DNA from 2 places in the Metabacillus sp. SLBN-84 genome. Region 1 is predicted to be linked to the other one. Evidence: riboswitches for the same ligand, from Rfam matches in the RefSeq annotation. Region 1 holds a riboswitch; the other holds the start of a gene.
The links. A riboswitch is a leader RNA that binds a small molecule or an ion and turns the genes downstream of it on or off. The one in region 1 is predicted to bind glycine.
Positions count from the first base shown of each region.

Region 2: linked by a shared signal. The riboswitch ahead of gcvT (glycine cleavage system aminomethyltransferase GcvT) and the one ahead of RKD52_RS00810 (amino acid permease) in region 1 are both predicted to bind glycine.

Region 1 covers NZ_JBRJIP010000001.1:156,477-167,593, forward strand. The annotation lists gene RKD52_RS00800 (FecCD family ABC transporter permease) at 1-543, opposite strand, end outside; gene RKD52_RS00805 (iron-siderophore ABC transporter substrate-binding protein) at 545-1,600, opposite strand; glycine riboswitch at 1,835-1,910, shown strand; gene RKD52_RS00810 (amino acid permease) at 2,039-3,385, shown strand; gene RKD52_RS00815 (DUF4188 domain-containing protein) at 3,430-3,924, opposite strand; gene RKD52_RS00820 (PadR family transcriptional regulator) at 3,927-4,481, opposite strand; gene RKD52_RS00825 (malate:quinone oxidoreductase) at 4,834-6,333, shown strand; gene RKD52_RS00830 (CBO0543 family protein) at 6,477-6,992, shown strand; gene RKD52_RS00835 (RQC-minor-2 family DNA-binding protein) at 7,130-8,551, opposite strand; gene RKD52_RS00840 (AraC family transcriptional regulator) at 8,658-9,347, shown strand; gene RKD52_RS00845 (EamA family transporter) at 9,430-10,341, shown strand; gene RKD52_RS00850 (NAD(P)/FAD-dependent oxidoreductase) at 10,401-11,117, shown strand, end outside.
Region 2 covers NZ_JBRJIP010000001.1:1,500,850-1,511,966, forward strand. The annotation lists gene RKD52_RS07445 (YqhG family protein) at 1-772, opposite strand, end outside; gene RKD52_RS07450 (DEAD/DEAH box helicase) at 776-2,452, opposite strand; glycine riboswitch at 2,757-2,849, shown strand; gene gcvT (glycine cleavage system aminomethyltransferase GcvT) at 3,015-4,118, shown strand; gene gcvPA (aminomethyl-transferring glycine dehydrogenase subunit GcvPA) at 4,144-5,490, shown strand; partial or broken gene gcvPB (aminomethyl-transferring glycine dehydrogenase subunit GcvPB) at 5,483-6,944, shown strand; gene RKD52_RS07470 (rhodanese-like domain-containing protein) at 7,158-7,517, opposite strand; gene RKD52_RS07475 (lipoate--protein ligase family protein) at 7,749-8,585, shown strand; partial or broken gene RKD52_RS07480 (ribonucleotide reductase N-terminal alpha domain-containing protein) at 8,904-9,692, shown strand; partial or broken gene RKD52_RS07485 (vitamin B12-dependent ribonucleotide reductase) at 10,034-11,117, shown strand, end outside.

The DNA.
Region 1 (11,117 bases):
GGGAATCATGATGGCCATCACAAGCGATGATAAGGCTGCACTTGTGGCCGCACCCGCTAAAACGAGTTTAAGGGGCGTGGCTCCGCCACTCCCCATTGAACCGATTCCGAATACAAAAATGGCCGTTATGATTGCCCCTGCAAGTGCAAGCCAGATATAATGGCCTGCCGTACTGATATTTAAAAAGGTAATGCCACAGACGACAAAGAGTGCCGCCCCTGTGTTTACTCCCAATATGCTCGGATCTGCAATCGGATTGCGCGTGACAGACTGCATGAGGGCGCCTGAGATGCCAAGGGCCGCGCCGCACATGAGGCTGAATACCGTCCGTGCAATTCTCTGGCGGACAACATTTGCTCCGTGGGACTGTACGTCAGGATGGAACAGACCGTCCATGAGTTCCTTCCATCCAACTGTTCGGGACCCGAACATAAGAGAAGCCGCTGTGCATAAGCCGAGCAAAATGAGGGAAAAAATCAAAACCTTTATGAAATGTCTGGGTATCATCAGCTGCTTCTTTTCTGTAACGGACTGGTTCATCATGTTACTTTACTTTGCCTGCAGCTTCTGAAAGTAATGTTAAGTATTCATCGATGGAATATTCAATTGCAAGCGGGTTTGGATTGCCGGCCGCAGCGAGCGGAGTGTTGTCTCCAATGATGACAACAGATCCATTTTGAACCGCAGGAATTTTTCCAAGGATCGGGTCTTCCTGTAAGGCTTTTAACGTATTTTCATTTCCATATGAAACAAGGATTTCAGCACCGTTCAGCATATCCGCATTCTCTGCACTTAATTCAAGATAGAAACCGTCTTCATCCTTAAGCTGGCTCGTAATGCTTTCAGGGTATTCCATCCCAAGCTCGCTCAGGAACTCTCCGCGCGGATCAGCTGGAGTGTATATGTAAAACTTGGAGAGATCATCAGCTGAAATGCTGACGAATGCCGCTTTCTTCCCTTTAAGTTCAGGGTGATCGCCTGCTTTTTCCTGGATGAGTTTTTCTGTATCGGCAATCAGCTTTTTGCCTTCCTCTTCCATTCCCATACCCATTGCATTATAGATGACCTGTTCGCGCCATGAAGCAACCCAAGGGGCTGACTTATAAGCTACAACCGGTGCGATTTCACTTAATGTATCGTATTCTTCCTGCGTGATGCCTGAGTAGGCTGCCAAAATCACATCCGGCTGTGAGTCAGAGATCGCTTCAAAGTCTAATCCGTCTGTATCCTGATAGATGTTCGGATTGTCTTCACCGAGTTCTTTCACTTTTTCTTTCGTCCATGGCAGCATGCCGCTGTCATCCTGAATGCCGTAGTTTGCTGCTGAAAAACCTACCGGCACCACACCTAAAGCAAGTGCAACATCATGGTTTGCCCATGATATGGTTGCAACGCGTTCCGGCTTCTCTTCAATGACTGTTTCGCCGAATGCATGCTTGATCGTGATTGGGTATTGTGTATCTTCCCCTTTTGAATCAGCTTTCTTTTCAGAAGATTTTTCCGATGTGCCTGATTGCTCGCTTGAGCAGCCTGCAAGCGCAATCATAAGTACAGCTATAATAGAAAGAGCCAGTGTTAAAAATTTGCGTCTTGTATTCATTTGTCGTTCCTTCCTTAGTACCAGTTTATTTGATAACAATTATCATTATCATTAATTTATCCTCAATATGACGGGTTGTCAATGAAAATAATTATCAATTAGAGCGTGGAACTTTCTTCCTTGCATTGCAGGACTGTTGACAAGGAATGCCACACCCCCTACAATTAGTCATTATTCAGAAATACTCAAATTTTAATAGAGCAGGCTATGATGGCTGTGGATTACACTACAGCCGGAGCAGCTTCTGGAGAGACCGCTTTAGCGGCGCCGAAGGGTTCACAATCTCAGGCAAAAGGACAGAAGAGTATAGATTTAGAGTTTGGTGTACCCGTTTTTCGGGCGGCAAATGCTATTTTGGTATTCTTCAAAAAGAGATTGGGAGTCTTCCCGTCTCTTTTTTTATTGGGTTTTTTACATCTATGAAGGAGGAATTCACAAATGGCACAGCAGGAATTGAAACGAGATTTGGCGAACCGCCATGTGCAGCTGATTGCAATAGGCGGAACGATTGGAACGGGGTTGTTTTTGGGGTCGGGCAAGGCGATTCAGCTTGCAGGACCGTCCATTATTTTCGCTTACTTGATTGTCGGGGTTGCACTGTTTTTCATGATGAGGGCGCTTGGGGAGCTCCTGCTGTCAAAGGCGGGGTATGAGTCGTTTACGGATATTGCCGAGGATTATCTGGGCCCGAGGGCGGCGTTTGTAACAGGGTGGACGTACTGGTTCTGCTGGATCATGACGGCGATGGCCGATGTCATTGCAGTCGGGGTATATGTGCAGTACTGGTATGACATTCCGCAGTGGGTTCCTGCCATTGTGTGCCTGCTTCTGCTGCTTGGGCTCAATCTGCTGACGGTGAAGCTTTTTGGGGAACTCGAGTTTTGGTTTTCACTGATCAAAGTGGTGACGATCCTTGCGCTGATCGTCGTTGGGGTGATTTTGATTGTGATGGGGTTCAAGACAGATGCGGGAACTGTTTCGGTAAGCAATCTGTGGGAGCACGGCGGCCTGTTTCCGAACGGCATGACGGGATTTCTGCTTTCGTTCCAAATGGTTGTGTTTGCGTTTGTCGGGGTGGAGCTGGTCGGGGTATCTGCCGCGGAAACGTCCAATCCGCGAAAAAACATTCCGTCTGCCATCAATAAGATTCCGCTTCGGATTCTGTTTTTCTACGTCGGCGCTTTGATCGTCCTGCTCAGCATCAATCCATGGACGGAGCTGAACGCTTCTGAGAGTCCTTTTGTGAAGACGTTCAGCCTCATCGGAATTCCGCTTGCTGCGGGAATCATTAATTTTGTTGTCCTGACGTCTGCAGCATCTGCCTGCAACAGCGGCCTGTTTTCGACAAGCCGGATCTTGTTCACGCTGAGCAAACGCGGCCAGGCGCCGTCCTCCATGAGGAAGCTGACAAAGCAGCACGTGCCCGGCAACGCGCTGTGGCTTTCGGCTGCCGTTGTGTCAGCGGGTGCGCTTCTAAGCAAGCTGATTCCCGAGCAGGCCTTCAGCATTGTGACGACAATCAGCGCCATCTGCTTTATCTGGGTGTGGAGCGTGATTTTAATCTGCCACATCAAATACCGGAGAACCCGAGGGGACCTGCATGCAAAGTCTGAATTCAAGGCTCCGTTTGCGCCGTTCATCAACTATGCCGTGCTGGCGCTGTTCGGGCTGATTCTCATCGTGATGCTAGTGGCGGAAGAGACACGTCCGGCGCTGATGCTGACCCCTGTGTGGTTTATCTTGCTGTATGTGCTGTATTCATCGAGAAAAAGGTCCCTGACCTGATGAAAAGAGGCTGCATGACAATTGTCTGCAGCCTCTTTTGCGGTTTAAATGGAGGAGGTAGTTCCTTCTTTCGTCAGCCGCTGTTTTGCCGAGGCGCGGCTTGCTTCAATCGGAATAAAGCTGAGTGCTTTTCCTAAGCCGTACGCAGGCATGTTTCCATAGATCGATTCGTAGTTTCCGGCTTTTACTTCATAGGTTTCATGGTATATGCCGACTGAAGGATTGCTTCCGATCTTCTGATTGAAGTTTTTCCATGCCGTCATGTGCTTATCGCTTCTTGCATATGCGAGCAGATCCTCTGTTGAGCGCCAATATTGAATCATGACCGTTGTTCTAAGACCGAAATAGCTTTCCATGGACAGGAAGCCTAATTCATCCTTGTTCATATAAAGCTCCCTGATCATTCCCGGCATGGCAAAAAAGACCGGAAGCCACTTGTGCAGGGCGAGTCGCTTGTTTACCCTCATTCCGATCAGAAAAACAACGATGTTTTCCTGGTTGTCTGTCGTGTACCTCCCTGCATTCACCCTTTGAGCCATTCTTATTCCTCCTCTTTTACCAGCTGTTCAAGAGTAAACATACACCATTCAATTGCCGCCTTTGTCATTCGTTTTCCGTAATCCAGTGTGAAGAGCCAATAGACGGCATCTTCTGCGTGATCTTTATGGGCCGTAATGCTTTCTTCGATGCTTGTATATGTAAGGTACCGGGCTTCCAGATTTGTCTTATAATCCTTTAAAACCCTTACCGTGTTTTCTTTGGACTGATGGCGTCCGAAAAACAATTTGAGCAGCATTTCATTGCGCTCTGCAGGGATTTGTTTAATCGGTTCTTCAAGCCAGTTCTTAAGCGTTTCCTTCCCTTTTGCCGTGAGATGATATTCCTTTCGCTCCGGTTTCGACGGCTGAGAGGTGATCGTGACGGTTGCCAGTTCCTCTTCGACGATGGTTTTAAGAGTCGGATAGATTTGCCCGTAGCTGATTTTCCAGAAATGGGTCAGACTCCTGTCAATCAGCTGCTTTATATCGTAGCCGGTTCTGCAGTCTGTCGTTAAAATGCCAAGAATGGCGTAGGTCGTATCGCTGTAGGTTTTCAATTCTGTTCACCCTATCTAAAAGATATATATCATTTAGATACATTATACATGAATCTTTAAAATATACAATATGTGTAAATTTCAGTTCCCCGGCACGGGATGTCCGAATAAGTCTTTTTTGCCGGAAAAAATCATACAATAATTGGGGAATTGCATATCCGCTGAGAACTTATCCTTTTTAACCGCCCGGAAATGGTTTATAATTATCAGATAATAGTAAAATTTAATCTATTCATAATAGACTGTGATAAACTGATATTCAGAAGACTTGTGTATGTTCAAAGGTGGCTTCCTGCATGTTTATGCGGTAGCCTGCTCGTTTTTGCAAATTTAGGGGATAAGGATGGGTAGTATGAGCAGCTTAAAGAACAAAACAGACGTGGTTCTAATTGGTGCCGGGGTTATGAGTGCAACGCTTGGAGCGATGCTGAAAGAGGTAGCACCAGAGTGGAACATTAAAGTATTTGAAAAACTCGGAAGTCCGGGTGAAGAGAGCTCGAATGAATGGAACAATGCAGGTACGGGTCATGCTGCGCTGTGCGAGCTTAACTATACATCGGAAAAAGCGGACGGTTCGATTGATATCGGCAAGGCTGTGAAGGTGAATGAGCAGTTCCAGCTTTCCAGACAGTTCTGGTCCTACTTGGTCAAACGGAATCTGATCCGAAGTCCTGAGGATTTTATCATGCCGATTCCGCATATGAGCTTTGTGGAAGGGGAAAAAAATGTTGCGTTTCTGAAAAAAAGATTGGAAGCGTTATCAGACAACCCGCTGTTTCACGGGATGGAATTTTCAAGCGACCATCAAAAGCTGAGGGAATGGATTCCGCTTATGATGGAAGGACGCACATCGTCCGAGCCGATTGCAGCGACGAAAATCGATTCAGGTACGGATGTAAACTTCGGGGCTTTAACCCGTATGCTCTTCGATCATTTGGAGAGAAAAAATGTGGAGGTCCACTACAAGCACAGTGTCGAGGACTTAAAGCGCACGCGTGACGGTTCATGGGAACTGAAAGTGAAGAACGGTTTCGGACAGGTTGAGCGCCACCGGGCGAAATTCGTGTTTATCGGAGGCGGAGGCGGCAGTCTGCATCTGCTGCAGAAAACAGGTATTCCGGAGTCGAAGCAGATCGGGGGCTTCCCTGTCAGCGGACTGTTCCTCGTCTGCAAGAATCCGGATGTTATTGCGAAGCATCACGCGAAAGTGTACGGCAAGGCAAAGGTCGGCGCTCCGCCGATGTCGGTTCCGCATCTTGACACACGGTACATCGACGGGAAAAAATCCCTGCTTTTCGGACCGTTTGCGGGATTTTCGCCAAAGTTCCTAAAAACGGGTTCCAACCTTGATCTGATCAGCTCAGTCAAGCCGAACAATCTGATGACGATGCTTGCTGCAGGCGTGAAAGAGATGGCGCTGACCAAGTATCTGATTCAGCAGGTCATGCTGTCGCATGAAAAACGCATGGATGAGCTGCGAGAATTCATTCCGAACGCCAAAAACGAGGAATGGGATATCGTGGTCGCGGGCCAGCGCGTTCAGGTCATCAAAGATACGGATGCCGGCAAAGGAACGCTTCAGTTCGGTACAGAAGTGGTGAGTGCTGCAGACGGTTCTGTCGCTGCCCTTCTTGGAGCATCTCCTGGTGCTTCAACGGCTGTTCATGTCATGCTCGAGGTCTTTGAAAAATGCTTCCCGCAGCACATGACAGCATGGGAGCCGAAGCTGAAGGAAATGATTCCTTCCTACGGTCTGTCCCTTTCAGATCATCCTGAGATTTTCCGCAAAATGGAAGAATCGACCGGACAGACGCTTGGTCTTGTGAAAAAAAAAGAACTCGTTTATAGCTAGGACCCCAAAAACAAGGGGATTTGGACAACTATAAGCAGGAAAAGGTGCATTGCCCGGGGCAATGCCCTTTTTGCTGTGAGTAAGTATACAACCCCCGTAATGCGTTAAGAATGCAAGTATGATCAAACGTTTGGGGTGAATGAATGTATCTTTTGCTTGTAATCGCAGTCTGGATCTTATTTGCTTATAAATTTATCGATTGGAAACAATGGGAGAAGCAGTATCCGACGGTGCTTTTTTTTATTGTCGTGAATATGACGTACAATTATTTTTATTACGACCACACGCTTTGGGCATTCAGAGGGGTGACGGCAGAATGGCTGAACCATTCCATTATTAATGCCGCTTTTACCTTTTTCATCTGTCCGATGGGGCTGATTATTTATCTTCAGAGATTTCCTGCTAAAAGAAGAAATCAGTGGATCTACATAGCGGTCTGGACGGCCTTTTACTCCGCACTTGAATGGATTTTTTCACATAAAGGCATGTATGTGTATGACAACGGGTGGAACGGCTGGCTGAATATCCCGCTGAATCTGATTCTGTTTATCGTCCTGACAATTCATTACAGGAAGCCTTCTATTGCTATTTTGGTATCTGTTTTATCCGTCGTTCTTTTTTACTTATTCTTCCCGTTTTCATGGGGAAACCTAAAGTAAAGGAGGATGCGAGATGCTGATACACGATGTTCTATCTGTACCCGTGTTTCTCCTGCTGCTCTTTGTGACATACGGGTCTATGTGGCTGTATATCATGAGACAGGAGAAGAATTTAAAGTGAAAAGCTGCTGATGACCTCAGCAGCTTTTTATGATGGCTTTTGTGATATATTTCGCCGGCCATTCGTTTAAAAGGCCGAAGACTTCAGCTTCATGGAAGCCGCTGCGCCGGATTTTGCTTGTGGCTTCTCCTTTAAGGATCTGCACGAGCATGTGGTTTGGGACAGTCTCTTCCTGCAGGAAAAGCTGGATTTTTTCGTATTCCGATCTAAGCAGCCGGAAACCTTTGATTTCAAAGATGATATCATTTGGCCGCGGCTTGTGTTTTTCGGCGAGCTCCTGAAGTGTTTCAAGATGCTGCTCAAGGCTTTCTCCAAGGTCATGTGCGAGCTGTTTTTTCCAGGTTTCTGCTTTTTTAAGGACAGATGCATCGGGCACAGAAACGCTTGATAGACTGAGCAAGTCAGGCTGGATTGTATCCGGAAAGACCAGCTGCTCAATCTCTGTATAGATTGCTGCCGCAGGATGGTTTTCCGATGTGTCGTCAAGCCGGGTTTGAAGGTCTTGTATCTGTTTGATGATTGGAGCGTGCTGCTCTAATTCGGTTTGGATCTCTTTTAAAGCGTAAAGCTTCTCCATCGTTTCCTTAGATTGAACCGCAATTTCGTTAAACTGCCGTTCGATGGTTGCAATTCGCTTTGTTGCCTGTGGGATATTGACTTCATCCGGAAGGGTTGCCCCTTCCTTTGTAACATGATAGGAAACCGAGTAGCGGCAGGTGCTGCATGTGCAGATAATCGAATCTGAATCCGCATGCAGCGCAAGCTCTTTTTCGTGGCTGCAGACCGTCCATTGCCAGGCCGGCGGAATGCTGCGATACGGCCTCATGACAATTTCGACGCGGTGCCGCCAATAGGCGATATCTTCCGGATATTTCAGGACGCCGAGCAGGGAAGATTTATTCATGATTTCGACCGCATGTATGACAGCCTCTTTGCTTGATGCAAGCCTGATCAAAGGATGCTGCGTGTAGGCGGTGCTTATTTTCTCAAGCCAGTGTTTGCGTTCAAATTTATTCAGCCTTGCGCAAAACAGGTATTCCTGCACCACTTTTTTCACATGCCTGGAGAGGTCTTGAGCTGATAAGGTGCCATAGACCTCCGGATAAAAATAGCTGCTGTTGATGGGGAGTCCGCGCTGAACGGAATGTTTTTTCCAGAGAAACATTTCAGGCCTGATCAGGTGCGGATAGAGCCGTTCCTGTTTGTAGACCGGAAGAGGAATAGAAGGCCGGTTTGTTCCAAGAAAGGTTTTTAAAAGGGTCATCTCTTCTTCAGGAACTGACTGGAGTTCCTGCGCGGCTGCCTGCTGCAGCCTTGACAGTGCCGCGCGTTCCTCTTTATGGCCGATCGAGCGGATCTCCGGATACTTGCGGCCTGCCGGTACAAACAAGAGAGAAGGATAGTCATCAAACTGATAGGCGATTTGCTGAAGCTGCATATGCTGACACCCCGTTCATTGGAATATGTCACATTATAGAACGTTTTGTGGGTGGACTCCAGTTTGGATGTTTCCTATATAATAGTGGGAGAAGGAGTGGTGCAGCATGGAAAGCGGCAGGCAGGTAATCTGCGAAAAAAGAACCTATTCGAGAGAGTTTCATTCCCATAAGCATGACTTTGGGCAGTTTCTTTTTCCGCTGCAGGGTTCTCTTGAGATCCGGACAGACCGTCAGCAAATCCATTTAAGCGAGGATTCATGCTTTTACATACCGCCGGAATACAATCATGTGTACCGTTCCAATGATAAGAATGAATTTCTGATTTTGGATATCCCGGTTTATTATTTGCCGGGTCAAACTGAAAGCATGTTTTTAAGCCTGGATCAGCAATGGTCCGCCATCCGCTTTTTGCTGCTGGAAGAGGCGGCCGGCAGCAGGTCAGGGCTGAGCGAGCTTACGCGATACGTGACTCAGAAACTGCATAAGACTCTGCCGCCTTCCATTGCCTGGCTTCATCAGCATTACAACCGTCCGGTAACATTGGAAATGCTGGCAGAGATTGAGCATTATCATCCGAATTATTATGCTGCCTGGTTTAAAGCGCAAACGGGGAAAAGTCCAAAGGCTTATCTCTCAGAGCTGCGGATGAAGGAAGCAAAACGGCTGCTTTCAGGGACGGACATATCCATCTCCCGCATCAGCGAAGAGATCGGGTTTGAGCACGTTTCTTCGTTTACGAGATGGTTTACAGGACGGGAAGGCGTTTCTCCAAAAACCTTCAGGCAAAACGGCTAAAAAGAACCTTACTCTCTGTAAAGAAAAACGTTCTGTTCTTCTTTATGATGAGGGTAAGGTCTTTTTTATTGGAGTGATTGGGATGAAAGAAAAGCTTGCTCCTCTGTGGGTGCTGCTCGCAGGGGTACTATGGGGAACAACGGGCACGGCACAGACGTATGCACCGGATGCCGCGCATCCGATTGCTGTCGGGGCAGCGCGGCTTGCGGTTGGAGGTTTTTCCTTATTGCTTGTCGCCCTGCTGATTGGACAATTAAATATTCGGAACTGGCCCATTCGAGTGACCGTTGCGGCTGCACTGTGCATGGCCGCCTATCAGCCGCTCTTTTTTACCGCCGTGGAGCAGACAGGAGTGGCTGTCGGAACCGTCATCGCCATCGGGAGCGCTCCCCTCTTATCCGGTGCATTAGAGTGGCTGCTGCTTAGAAAAACGCCTTCAAAAGGTTGGTGGATCTCGACGTTGCTGTCCATCATCGGGTGCTTTCTGCTCTTTTTCAATAAAGGTGCCGCAAATGCAGATCCTTCGGGCATACTCATGGCACTTGGCGCCGGTCTTTCCTTTGCTGTCTATACAATGGTCAGCAAGGGGCTAGTGCACACTGCATCATCCTTGTCGGTTGTCGCTGTCGTCTTTACGCTGAGTGCCGTCTTTTTATCTCCGGTTCTCTTTTTCTATGATATGAGCTGGATGGCTGAGCCTGGCGGGCTGGCCGTGAGTCTTCACCTCGGCCTGCTTGCGACTGGCGCTGCGTATCTTCTTTTTGCCAAAGCGCTCGTGCACGTTCCCTCCTCGACCGCCGTCACGCTGGCATTGGCAGAGCCCCTGACCGCCGCCATGCTTGGGGGGGTGCTGGTTCGTGAACAGCTGGATCTGCTTTCGTGGACTGGGATTTCCTGTTTGATTTTGGGTATTGGATTTTTGGCGATTTTTTCGAGGAGGGATCGGGCTGAAAAAGTGGTAAAGCAGTCTGCTGGTTTCAAAAAAACACTATGATTTTCTTGCACTCTTAAACTCTCCTATAATAAAACCAAAAGCAAAAAGGAGAGTGCCTCATGAATTTTGAAGATGTTTTAATCATCGGAGCGGGAATCAGCGGACTGACGGCTGCCCAAAAGGTGCAGGAGCTTTCTGAAAACAAGGTGCTTCTTCTTGATAAAGGAAGAAGTCCCGGGGGACGATTTGCTACAAGGAGGATTGGAAGCGGTACGTTTGATCATGGCGCCCAGTTCCTTTCTGCTTCCAGCAGGGAAGGCCAGGATCTTCTGGAAGACTGGCAGCAGCGCAGCTGGATTCGGCCGTGGTTTGAGGAAAACGCCGTAAGGTTTATGGCTGATAAAGGCATGAACGGACTGGCAAAACGGGTGGCTGAAGGTCTTCGGGTTGAGTGTGAGTATGAGGTTGAAAGAATAGTGGATCACGGAGAGTATTATGCAGCTGAAGGATTAAATAAGAAAACGAACGAGCCATTTTCAGTGAAGGCCCGCTCCCTTTTCATGACATGTCCTCTCCCTCAAACCTTGAAGCTTCTTGATGCGGGAAATGTGCAGATGAAAGCCGTACAGCGAAACGAGCTTGAAAGCGTCAAATACGTTCCCTGCCTTGCCGTTTTAATGGAGCTTTCCGGAGAATCAGGTCTTTCCTATAAAAAGGAGCCTGTTCCGGGTGTAATATCCTGGATGGCTGATAACCGCGCAAAAGGCATCAGTGAAACCGGTGCTTTAACGGTTCATATGGATTATGAGTGGTCATCTCTTCATTACAATCTGTCA
Region 2 (11,117 bases), 1.3 Mb from region 1:
AGTAGAATAAACCGCCGTTTGTAATCGAGACATGAATGTGAGGATCATACAGCTCTTTCAAGGCTTCTTTTTCAAGATGGTAAGATTCCGGCTTTACTTCAAGATCTTCGTAAAAGTGGCTTAACAGCATCATGTCCGAATTCCAGCGCTGTCTTGCATCATCTGCCCAGGAGTGGTCGTCCTGTTCAAATTTAGCTTGTATATAATTCTGAATCCGAACAAGGCCGCTTTGTACTTTGATCATTGGCGATGTTGTAAAACACAAATCAGGAATTCTCGGAGTAAGGGCCATGTTTTCCAGATGATCTTGAAAATCTTCTATGATTGCTCCGCTGATCAGGTGAAGTCCGATTGAATAGAGATGATCCTTTTTCTTGTCGCTCTGATAGGATACCATGACATTCACACCGAGCCATGGATGCAGGGACTGGGAGCTTCCTGTATTTGGCGGGTTTTCATATAGGCGGATATGGCCTCCGAATTTTTGGGCAGTCCGGAAAATCTGATGCAGTCTTGGTGCTCCAAAGTGCATGATTTCCCCTTTCAAATCAGCTGGGGCCCGTTTGGCATCTGTTATTAAAGTCAGCTGCATCGGATTTGGCACGCCGCCTGTTTTCTCAAGATATGTCCAGTAAAACGGCCTGTTCATCAATTCTTTATCCATGTCCACTGTCAGCTGGATCGTCATATAGCCAGGCTGTTTTTCTGTAATGTCGCATGAATTGGCCGTGAAAAAGGTTTCAAGAAACTCGCTGATCTGCTGCTGCTGCATCGTTTATCCCTCCATTCTCTGTTTTGTGTGTTCCTGTTCTGCAGAATGCAGGATGGATGTCAGGTTTTCCATCTTAATTTTCATTTCTCCATCGCTTTTTGATTTGAACAGGATGTCCTGCAGGTGATCTTCGAAATTGGATATCTCCAGTTTTGTCAAAATTTCATCAAGCTCGCCGATGACCTTTTCAAACAGGTTGATTTTTTCATAGAGAAGTTTCAGAATGTGTTCTTCAACGGTGTTTTTTGTTGCCATATTATAAATGTGGACATCTTTTTCCTGCCCGAGACGGTGAATCCGTCCAATCCGCTGTTCAAGCCGCATCGGATTCCAGGGAAGATCATAGTTGATGATGTGATTGCAGAACTGCAGGTTGATTCCTTCACCGCCAGCCTCTGTCGCAATCAAGACTTGAACACGGTTTTTGAAAAGGTCCTTCATCCAGTCTTTTTTTCCTCTCTTGAATCCTCCCCTGAATGGAACAGATGAAATGCCGTGCTGCTGAAGGAACCATTGAAGATAAAACTGGGTGGCCCTGTATTCTGTGAAAATGATGACTTTGTCGTTGATTTGCTGAATCAGTTCAACGGTCCGCTGTGCTTTGGAATTTCCGTCAACTTCATTAATGCAGTTCATCAGTTCTTCAATGACAGAGTCTGGAAGAGGGGATGCTTCACCTTCAGGACGCTCCGCCATTTTTTTCAGCGTCATGTAGACAGCTTCCCTGCTTGAGCATGCCTCTCTTTGCAGCGTCATGATTGAAAAGGTGCTGGCCGAAGAGGCGCCGAATGTTTTTAGACGTGAGATAGCCGTATACAGCTGGCGTTCACTTTCAGACAGTTCAATCGGAACGGTTTCAACATGCCGTTTAGGCCATTCAATGCCCGTATCTCCCCTGCGGTTGCGGATCATGACTTTGTTCACGAGTTCCTGAAGATGCTCATGGTGTTCCAAAGAGCGGTTCTTGGCAGAAAATACTTCTGAAAAGTAAGCTTCGTTGCCTAAATGACCGGGCTTCAGCAGAGAGACAAGATTAAAGATCTCTTCTACGCGGTTTTGAATGGGCGTTGCAGTAAGAAGCAGGCAGTATTTCTTTTTCAGGCTCTGAACAAATTCATAGTTTTTTGTTTTGCTGTTTTTCAGTTTATGAGCTTCATCGATGATGACCAGGTCGTACTGCTGGTTTAGAACAATTTCCCGGTGAGGGCTTCTTTTAGCCGTATCAATAGAAGAAACGACGACATCGCAGGCTTCCCATACGTAGCTTTTCTTTTGCTCAACGGCTGGAATATAGAACTTTTCATGAAGCTCTTTTGCCCACTGGGAGACAAGAGAGGCCGGAACAAGAATGAGAATTTTCTTAGCCAGTCCCCGAATCATATATTCCTTGACGATAAGTCCTGCTTCAATCGTTTTTCCAAGGCCCACTTCATCTGCAAGAATAGCCTTTCCGTTCATGTTTTCCACCACTTGCCTCGCGACCTCCAATTGATGGGGAAGAGGAGTGAAGTCTGTCAGGTGATTTGGAGCCTGAAGCCCTTCAAAGGATGGAACAATCAGGTGCTTTTGCACGGCGCATGCCAATTTGTAATTCTCCCAGCTGGCCCATGGGCCGTCATCATCAAGTTTTTTAAGAAAAGCATCTTGCCACGCGGAGTCAAATTTCAGTTTTACGTTCATGATTGACAGCCCTTTCAAAAAAGAATAGATCTATCTCTATTGTTCACGTTAAGTGGTAAAATAGCAGGTTATCACGATGGATTAGATGAAATGACAGTAAAACACGAACATTCCAATGTGTTTTAAACGAAACATTTGTGAAAAAAGTGATTGATGAATAAAGACCTTAATGGTAGGATGTTAATAAGTAAGAAAGTTGCTAACTTACTCAGTTTTCAGTCAGCGGGCTTCTTATGTCAAAAATGTCATAATGTCTAAAATGTCTACTTATCAGTATCACCAATTAATGAAAAAATATGAGCGGATGAGAGCAAGGGGAGAGACTGCAGCATACGCATGCAGCGCCGAAGGAGCAAACTGATGTGAATCTCTCAGGCAAAAGAACTCTTGCTTGACGCAACTCTGGAGAGAGTTTGTGAAAGCGGCAAACCACCAAAGGGGAAAGCTCGGCCATTTTATTGACCGGGTAAACTTTCAGGTGCAGGGACAGAGACTTCCATTAAAGGGAGTTCTCTGTCCTTTTTTTGATGAAAAAAAGAGGATCATACCGGGAGGCGATGAGATGGCGGATTTAAAGCGGACACCGCTTTTTGACTTATACAAAGAGCAGGGTGCAAAAACGATTGATTTCGGCGGCTGGGACTTGCCGGTGCAGTTTTCTTCTATTAAAGAAGAACATGAAGCTGTTCGCGAAAGAGCAGGCTTGTTCGATGTATCCCACATGGGGGAAATTGAAGTAACAGGCACAGGCAGCCTTGCGTTTCTTCAAAAAACAATGACAAACGATGTTGCTCTTTTGAAAGACGGAGGAGCACAGTATACCGCTATGTGCTATGAAGACGGCGGAACGGTGGATGACTTATTAATCTATAAAAAATCAGATGCGCATTATCTCCTTGTAGTGAATGCATCCAACATTGAAAAGGATTTTGAGTGGCTGAATTCCCAGCTGTTCGGGGACACGGAACTGCAGAATGTATCGTCAGATGTTGCCCAGCTCGCTATCCAGGGACCGCTTGCTGAGTCAATCCTTCAAAAACTCACGGATACAAATTTAAGTGAAATCAGGTTTTTTAAATTCAAAGATAACGTAAAAATTGCAGGAGCTGATGCTCTTGTGTCAAGAACAGGCTATACAGGTGAAGATGGTTTTGAGATTTACTGCGCCGCGTCTGAAGCACCTAAGCTTTGGAAGGCGATTTTGGAAGCCGGAAAAGAAGATGGTCTTCTGCCATGCGGACTCGGCGCCCGTGACACGCTTCGCTTTGAAGCGAACCTGCCGCTTTACGGCCAGGAACTTTCCAAAGACATTACACCGATAGAAGCAGGCATCGGGTTTGCGGTGAAACCGAACAAGGAAAGTGATTTCAACGGCAAAGCAGTATTAAAGGAACAAAAGGAAAACGGACCGGACCGAAAGCTTGCCGGAATTGAAATGATCGATAAAGGCATACCGCGATACGGCTATGAGGTGTTCGCAGGAGAAGAACAGATCGGGGAAATTACAACCGGCACACAGTCTCCTACACTTAAAAAGAATATCGGGTGGGCACTGCTTAAGAAAGAATTTGCTGAGCCCGGCACTGAAGTGTTTGTTCAAGTACGAAAGAAACGCTTAAAAGCAGTTGTCGTGCAGACGCCTTTTTATAAACGACCAAAAAAATAAACCGGGTTGAAAGGGGAATACATCCATGAAACATCGTTACTTGCCGATGACAGAGCAAGATCAGCAGGAGATGCTTCAAGCTGTCGGAGTAGCATCGATTGATGAGCTTTTTCAAGACATTCCTGAAAGCGTGCGATTTAAGGGCGAATACAGCATCAAGAAAGCGAAATCCGAAACAGAGCTAATGAAAGAGATGAGCGCGCTTGCTGCTAAAAATAAAGATTTAAGAAGCAACGCATCTTTCCTTGGAGCTGGTGTTTATGACCACTACATGCCGATCATTGTGGATCATGTGATTTCAAGATCAGAATTTTATACGGCCTACACGCCATATCAGCCTGAGATCTCACAGGGCGAGCTGCAGGCTATCTTCGAATTTCAGACGATGATCGCAGAGCTTACCGGCATGGATGCAGCCAACTCTTCTATGTACGATGGCGGAACGTCACTTGCTGAAGCGGCTATGCTTGCCTGCGGACAGACGAAAAAGAAGAAGGTCATTGTGTCAGGAGCCGTTCATCCTGAAAGCAGAGATGTGCTGAAAACGTATGCTAAAGGACAGTACATTGAGGTTGTAGAAGTGCCTGTCAAAAACGGCGTGACGGACCTTGATGCTTTGAAAGCAGAAATGTCTGATGATGTGGCGGCAGTTGTTGTTCAGTATCCTAACTTTTTCGGCCAGATTGAACCTCTTAAGGACATTGAGCCGATTGCCCATACAGGCAAAAGCATGTTTATCGTCTCTTCCAACCCGCTTGCACTTGGAGCATTGACACCACCGGGTGCATTCGGTGCCGACATTGTTGCTGGAGACGCGCAGCCGTTCGGGATTCCTACGGCATTTGGCGGCCCGCACTGCGGCTATTTTGCTGTCACACAGAAACTGATCCGCAAAGTGCCCGGCCGTCTTGTCGGACAGACAAAGGATGACCAGGGACGCAGAGGCTTTGTTCTGACGCTTCAGGCACGCGAACAGCATATCAGACGTGATAAAGCGACATCAAACATCTGTTCAAATCAGGCTTTGAATGCACTTGCAGCATCTGTTGCCATGACAGCGCTCGGAAGAAAAGGAGTCAAAGAAATGGCTCTGCAGAATATCCAGAAAGCAAACTATGCTAAAAAGGCATTTAAAGAAAAAGGATTCGACGTGCCGTTTGACGGACCAATCTTTAATGAGTTTGCCGTTAAATTAACTAAGCCCGTGAAAGAAGTGAATGCCCGCCTGATTGAAAAGGGCATCATCGGCGGCTTCGATCTCGGCAGCGTATATCCTGAGCTTGAAAATCACATGCTCGTAGCTGTAACAGAACTTCGCACGAAAGAAGAAATTGATGCATTCGTTGAGGAATTGGGGGATGGACATGAATAACGAGAATCAGCCATTGATTTTTGAACTGACTAAGCCTGGCAGAACAGGCTACAGCCTGCCTGAAATGGATATTCCAGAACGATCAGCAGATGAACTCATTCCCGCTGACTATCTCCGCACAGAGGAAGCTGAACTGCCGGAGGTATCAGAGCTTGATATCATGAGGCACTATACAGCTCTTTCAAAGCGCAATCATGGAGTGGACTCAGGCTTTTATCCGCTTGGTTCATGCACGATGAAGTATAACCCGAAGATAAATGAAAATGTTGCCCGCATGGCAGGGCTTGCCCATATCCATCCGCTTCAGGATGAGAGCACCGTACAGGGAGCCCTTGAGCTGATGTATGACCTGCAGGAGCATCTTGTAGAAATTACAGGAATGGATGAAGTCACGCTTCAGCCGGCAGCAGGTGCTCACGGAGAGTGGACCGGACTTATGATGATCCGTGCCTATCACGAAGCAAACGGCGACACCGGACGCACAAAGGTCATCGTACCTGATTCTGCCCACGGAACCAATCCTGCATCTGCCACGGTAGCGGGTTTTGAAACGGTTACTGTAAAATCAAACGAACACGGACTCGTCGATCTTGAAGATCTGAAGCGTGTGGTAGGAGATGATACCGCTGCGCTGATGCTGACAAATCCGAATACGCTGGGTCTTTTCGAGGAAAATATTCTGGACATGGCAAAGATCGTGCATGATGCAGGCGGCAAACTGTACTATGACGGAGCCAACCTGAACGCCGTACTAAGCAAGGCACGTCCCGGAGATATGGGATTTGACGTCGTTCACTTAAATCTCCATAAAACCTTTACCGGGCCGCATGGCGGGGGAGGACCGGGTTCAGGTCCTGTCGGTGTAAAAGCAGATCTTATTCCGTACCTTCCGAAGCCTGTTTTAGTGAAACGTGATGACAAATATGCATTTGACTATGACAGACCGCAGTCCATCGGAAGAGTCAAGCCGTTTTACGGCAACTTCGGAATCAATGTGCGTGCATATACGTATATCCGCACAATGGGTCCGGACGGATTAAAAGCTGTGACAGAGTATGCTGTTTTAAACGCAAACTACATGATGAGAAGACTTTCAGAAGCGTATGATCTGCCGTTTGACAGACACTGCAAGCATGAATTTGTTTTATCAGGGAAAACGCCAGAAAAAACTTGGCGTGCGCACGCTTGATATCGCGAAGCGCCTTCTGGATTTCGGCTACCACCCGCCGACGATCTACTTCCCGCTCAATGTTGAGGAGTGCATCATGATTGAACCGACGGAAACCGAGTCAAAAGAAACACTTGATTCATTTATTGATGCCATGCTTCAAATTGCGAAGGAAGCAGAGGAAAACCCTGAAATGGTTCAGGAAGCTCCTCATACTACCGTTGTTGGACGTCTTGATGAGACAACGGCAGCACGCAAGCCGATTCTCCGTTATCAGAAGCAATAAGAAAAAGGATTCGCCAAGTGGCGAATCCTTTTTGGTTATTTACAGAATGTTAAATTGTTCAGTGATGTGGACAACCTGATAAAGTCATCTGCGTCCAGCTCCAGCGCCTAAATCCTCTGTCAGAACAAATCCGTCAAAAAAGTCAAACCCGGACTTTTCTGCCGGATTCTTATCTGCCTATCGGATCTGATCACGGCGCTTCCGCTTTTGTTATTATTTTTTCGTTTTAATTCTTCCGCTCCAGCCTTTAAAGCCGCCTTTTAATGTGTAAAGGTCCGAATAGCCTTTTTTCTTAAGCATCTGAGCTGTGCGTCCGCTTCTTACTGTGTTTTGGCAATACAGATAAACAGGCTGGTCTTTGCGGATTTCTTTATGGCGCTGTCTCATTTGTGACATTGGGATGTTTCTTGCGCCAAGAATATGGCCGCCTTCAAATTCGTTCGGCTCGCGTACATCGATAAGCTGAGCCTTTCTGTATCCTGCACGGAATTCCTCTTCCGTTAATGTTTTCATAATTTTACGCTGGTAAAAATAAGAGAAGATAGTGTAGGCTGCAATTGCGCCGACTAAAATTAATAAGAAAACCCATGTTGTCAAGCTGACCCGACTCCTTTTTTATACCCTTTATGCGGGCTGGTTCATGTAAACCTCTGTTTATTGGACAAATATAATTATATAAGAGCAGGGTCAAATTGTCATCCATGAATCAGAGTTATTTATTTTCATCCGGTAATTCTTTTTGATAGACTATGATAGCGGAATGAATTTAACAAACAGCCTAAGCATGAAAAATGGGGTATGAACATGGAGAAAGAAATTTGGAGATTTATTGATTCGGGCAATTGCTCTCCTGCTTACAATATGGCGCTAGATGAGGTGCTGCTTGAGTGGAACAGCGAAGGGAACTTTCCGCCTGTAATCCGTTTTTACGGATGGAACCCTGCGACACTCTCTGTAGGTTATTTTCAGAAAGCGGAAAAAGAAATTGATCTTGAAGCTGTTAAACGGAACGGACTCGGCTTTGTGCGCAGGCCAACCGGCGGCAGGGGTGTCCTGCATGATCAAGAACTTACATACAGTGTCATTGTTTCAGAAGACCATCCTGAGATGCCGAAGACCGTTACAGAAGCATACCGTGTGATCTCAGAAGGAATTCTTCAGGGATTTAGAGAGCTTGGCCTAGATGCATATTTTGCTGTGCCAAGAACGGAGGAAGAGAAGCAGGGGCTTAAAAATCCGCGTTCAGCGGTTTGCTTTGATGCCCCATCCTGGTATGAGCTTGTCGTTGAAGGAAGGAAAGTGGCAGGCAGTGCCCAGACACGTCAAAAAGGCGTGATTCTCCAGCACGGCTCGATTCTGCTTGATCTTGATGAAGATCTTTTGTTCAGCCTGTTTAAGTACCCAAGTGACAGGGTAAAAGAACGAATGCAGAAGAACTTTAAAAATAAAGCAGTTGCAGTGAATGCTCTCAGAGAAACAAAAGTAACAATTGAAGAGGCAAAAGAGGCGTTTATAAGAGGGTTTGAAAAAGGGCTGAACATTAAGCTCGAACCGTATAAACTGACTGAAAAAGAACAGGCTGCAGCCATGAAACTGGCAGCTGAAAAATATGAATCGGATGAGTGGAATTATAAACGATAAGCGGCTGAAATAAGTCGCTTTCGTTTATTTTTATTTTTCTATTTATTTCTATGTGTTCCTTATTTTTCTAGGTTTCTGCTCTCTTTTAAATTTGCAACCGACAAATTACTTCAAAAAAAGTGATTTACAATCTCCTATCTTCTTTATTCTCTTTTTTTCACACTCAATTATGAAGTTTTCAATTTGACAAAATGACAACAGACTGACTTTTTATCCATATATAGTATTGTCGAACAAAAAAGAAACACTATATATTGATAAACGGATGGCTGTGTGATAAATTAAATCAAGTACAAAGATAATAGGGGAGTTGTTTGAATGACCGTTGCACTGAATGAAAATCTGAAACTTGATGTGGACAAGCTTAACCACGATATTTCACTTTTTCCCCAAGTTCATCCGATTACAGAAGATATGAAGCTTACACACAAAGGTGTATCCCGTTTAGTCATGCTTGACCGGTACACATTTAAAGACACTGAAAAGCTGACGCTATCCAAAGGCGATTTTGTCGTTCTGACAATTAAAGAAGATCCGAAATTCCCGGCAAGAGGCCTCGGGTACATCTTAGATATAGACTGGCAGGCAAAAATGGCGCATGTACAGGTGGAAGAAGAGTACCGCCTTTCACTTGAGAAGCCTGAAGAAGTAGAATCAGGAGTCATTCACCGCTCTCTTGACGTTATAGAAAAACCGCTTGAAGTATATTACGAACAAATAGCCAAACGGAATGCGACAGGTCTTGCATCTGTTGAGAAAACAGAAGAAAAACGCAAGGAATGGTTTGAGAAGTTCTATCATGAACTTGTCGGCCTGAACTTTGTTCCTGCAGGACGCGTGTTATACGGAGCGGGAGCGGGAACAGATGTGACGTATTTCAACTGCTACGTGATGCCGTTTGTGCAGGATTCACGCGAAGGCATTTCCGAACACCGCAAGCAGGTCATGGAAATCATGAGCCGCGGCGGAGGCGTCGGGACAAACGGTTCAACGCTGCGTCCGAGAAACACCCTTGCAAGAGGAGTCAACGGCAAATCATCAGGCTCCGTATCCTGGCTTGATGACATCGCGAAGCTGACTCATCTGGTTGAGCAGGGCGGATCCCGTTAAATACAAAGTCCACACGGCGGGATAAAAATCTCGTGAATTGCTGGAACACCCTAAAGCTTTTTCAGCCACAACGTGACTGGCAACAGTGAGCGTGAAGGCCTGAAAATGAAAAAGATGACACAATGGGCAATCAGCAGCGAAGCATCTTTGGAAACGGAGATGAACGTTCAGAGACTATTGAAAGCACCTGTAAGATGGTGCGAGTAAACCGGATTTAGTATCCGGGGCACGAGACAAAATCATACGGCTGATTTTGATGATAGAGTCCGATCTCATGTGAAAGCATGAGAGTCAGGCAGAAATGACCTGACCCCTCTTAATGGAGGAGTAACAACTTGCGTGGCGCACAAATGATCATGCTTGCCGACTGGCATCCTGACATTATTGAATTCATTATTTCCAAAATGCAGAATCCCCGTATCCTGCGTTACCTGATTGAAAATACAAATGATGAAACAATTAAGAAATACGCCCAGGAAAAGCTGAAGTTCAAGCCGCTTACACAGGACGAAGAAGCCATGTATCAGAGCATCGTCAATTACAAGCAGATTCCGGGCTACGGCGGATTTAACGAGAAAATCATTAAAGACGCTGAAGTGAAGCTTGCAGTCGGCGGAACTTATACAGTTCACAATTCCGAATTCCTTACAGGAGCCAACATCTCTGTCACGCTGACAAAGGATTTCATGGATGCTGTTGAAAAGGATGCCGATTACGAGCTGCGCTTCCCTGATGTTGAAAGCTACAATGCAGAGGAAATGAAGGCTTACAATGAAGACTGGCATAACCACGGTGATGTACGCGAGTGGGAAAAACTCGGCTACAAAGTGCGCACATACCGTACGATCAAGGCGAAAGAACTTTGGAACCTGATCAACATCTGCGCAACATACTCTGCAGAGCCGGGCATTTTCTTCATTGATAACGCCAATGACATGACAAACGCTAAAGCATATGGACAGAAGGTAGTTGCAACGAATCCTTGCGGGGAACAGCCTCTCGCACCATATTCTGTCTGCAACCTTGCTGCCGTAAATCTTGCAGAAATGGCAGACAAAGAAACGAAAACAGTTAATTTCGAAAAACTGAAAAGAACGGTTGAAGTCGGTGTTCGCATGCAGGATAACGTAATCGATGCAACGCCGTACTTCCTTGACGAAAATAAAAAACAGGCACTAGGCGAACGCCGTGTAGGTCTTGGTGTTATGGGACTTCACGACCTTCTGATCTACTGTGAAACACAGTACGGTTCTGAAGAAGGCAACGAGCTGATTGACAAAGTCTTTGAAACAATCGCTGTCACGGCTTATAAAGCATCTGTAGAGCTTGCAAAAGAAAAAGGCAGCTTCCCGTTCTTGACTGGCGAAACGGCTGAAGAAACGAACAGACTGCGCCAGGCATTTACTGAGACCGGCTTTATGA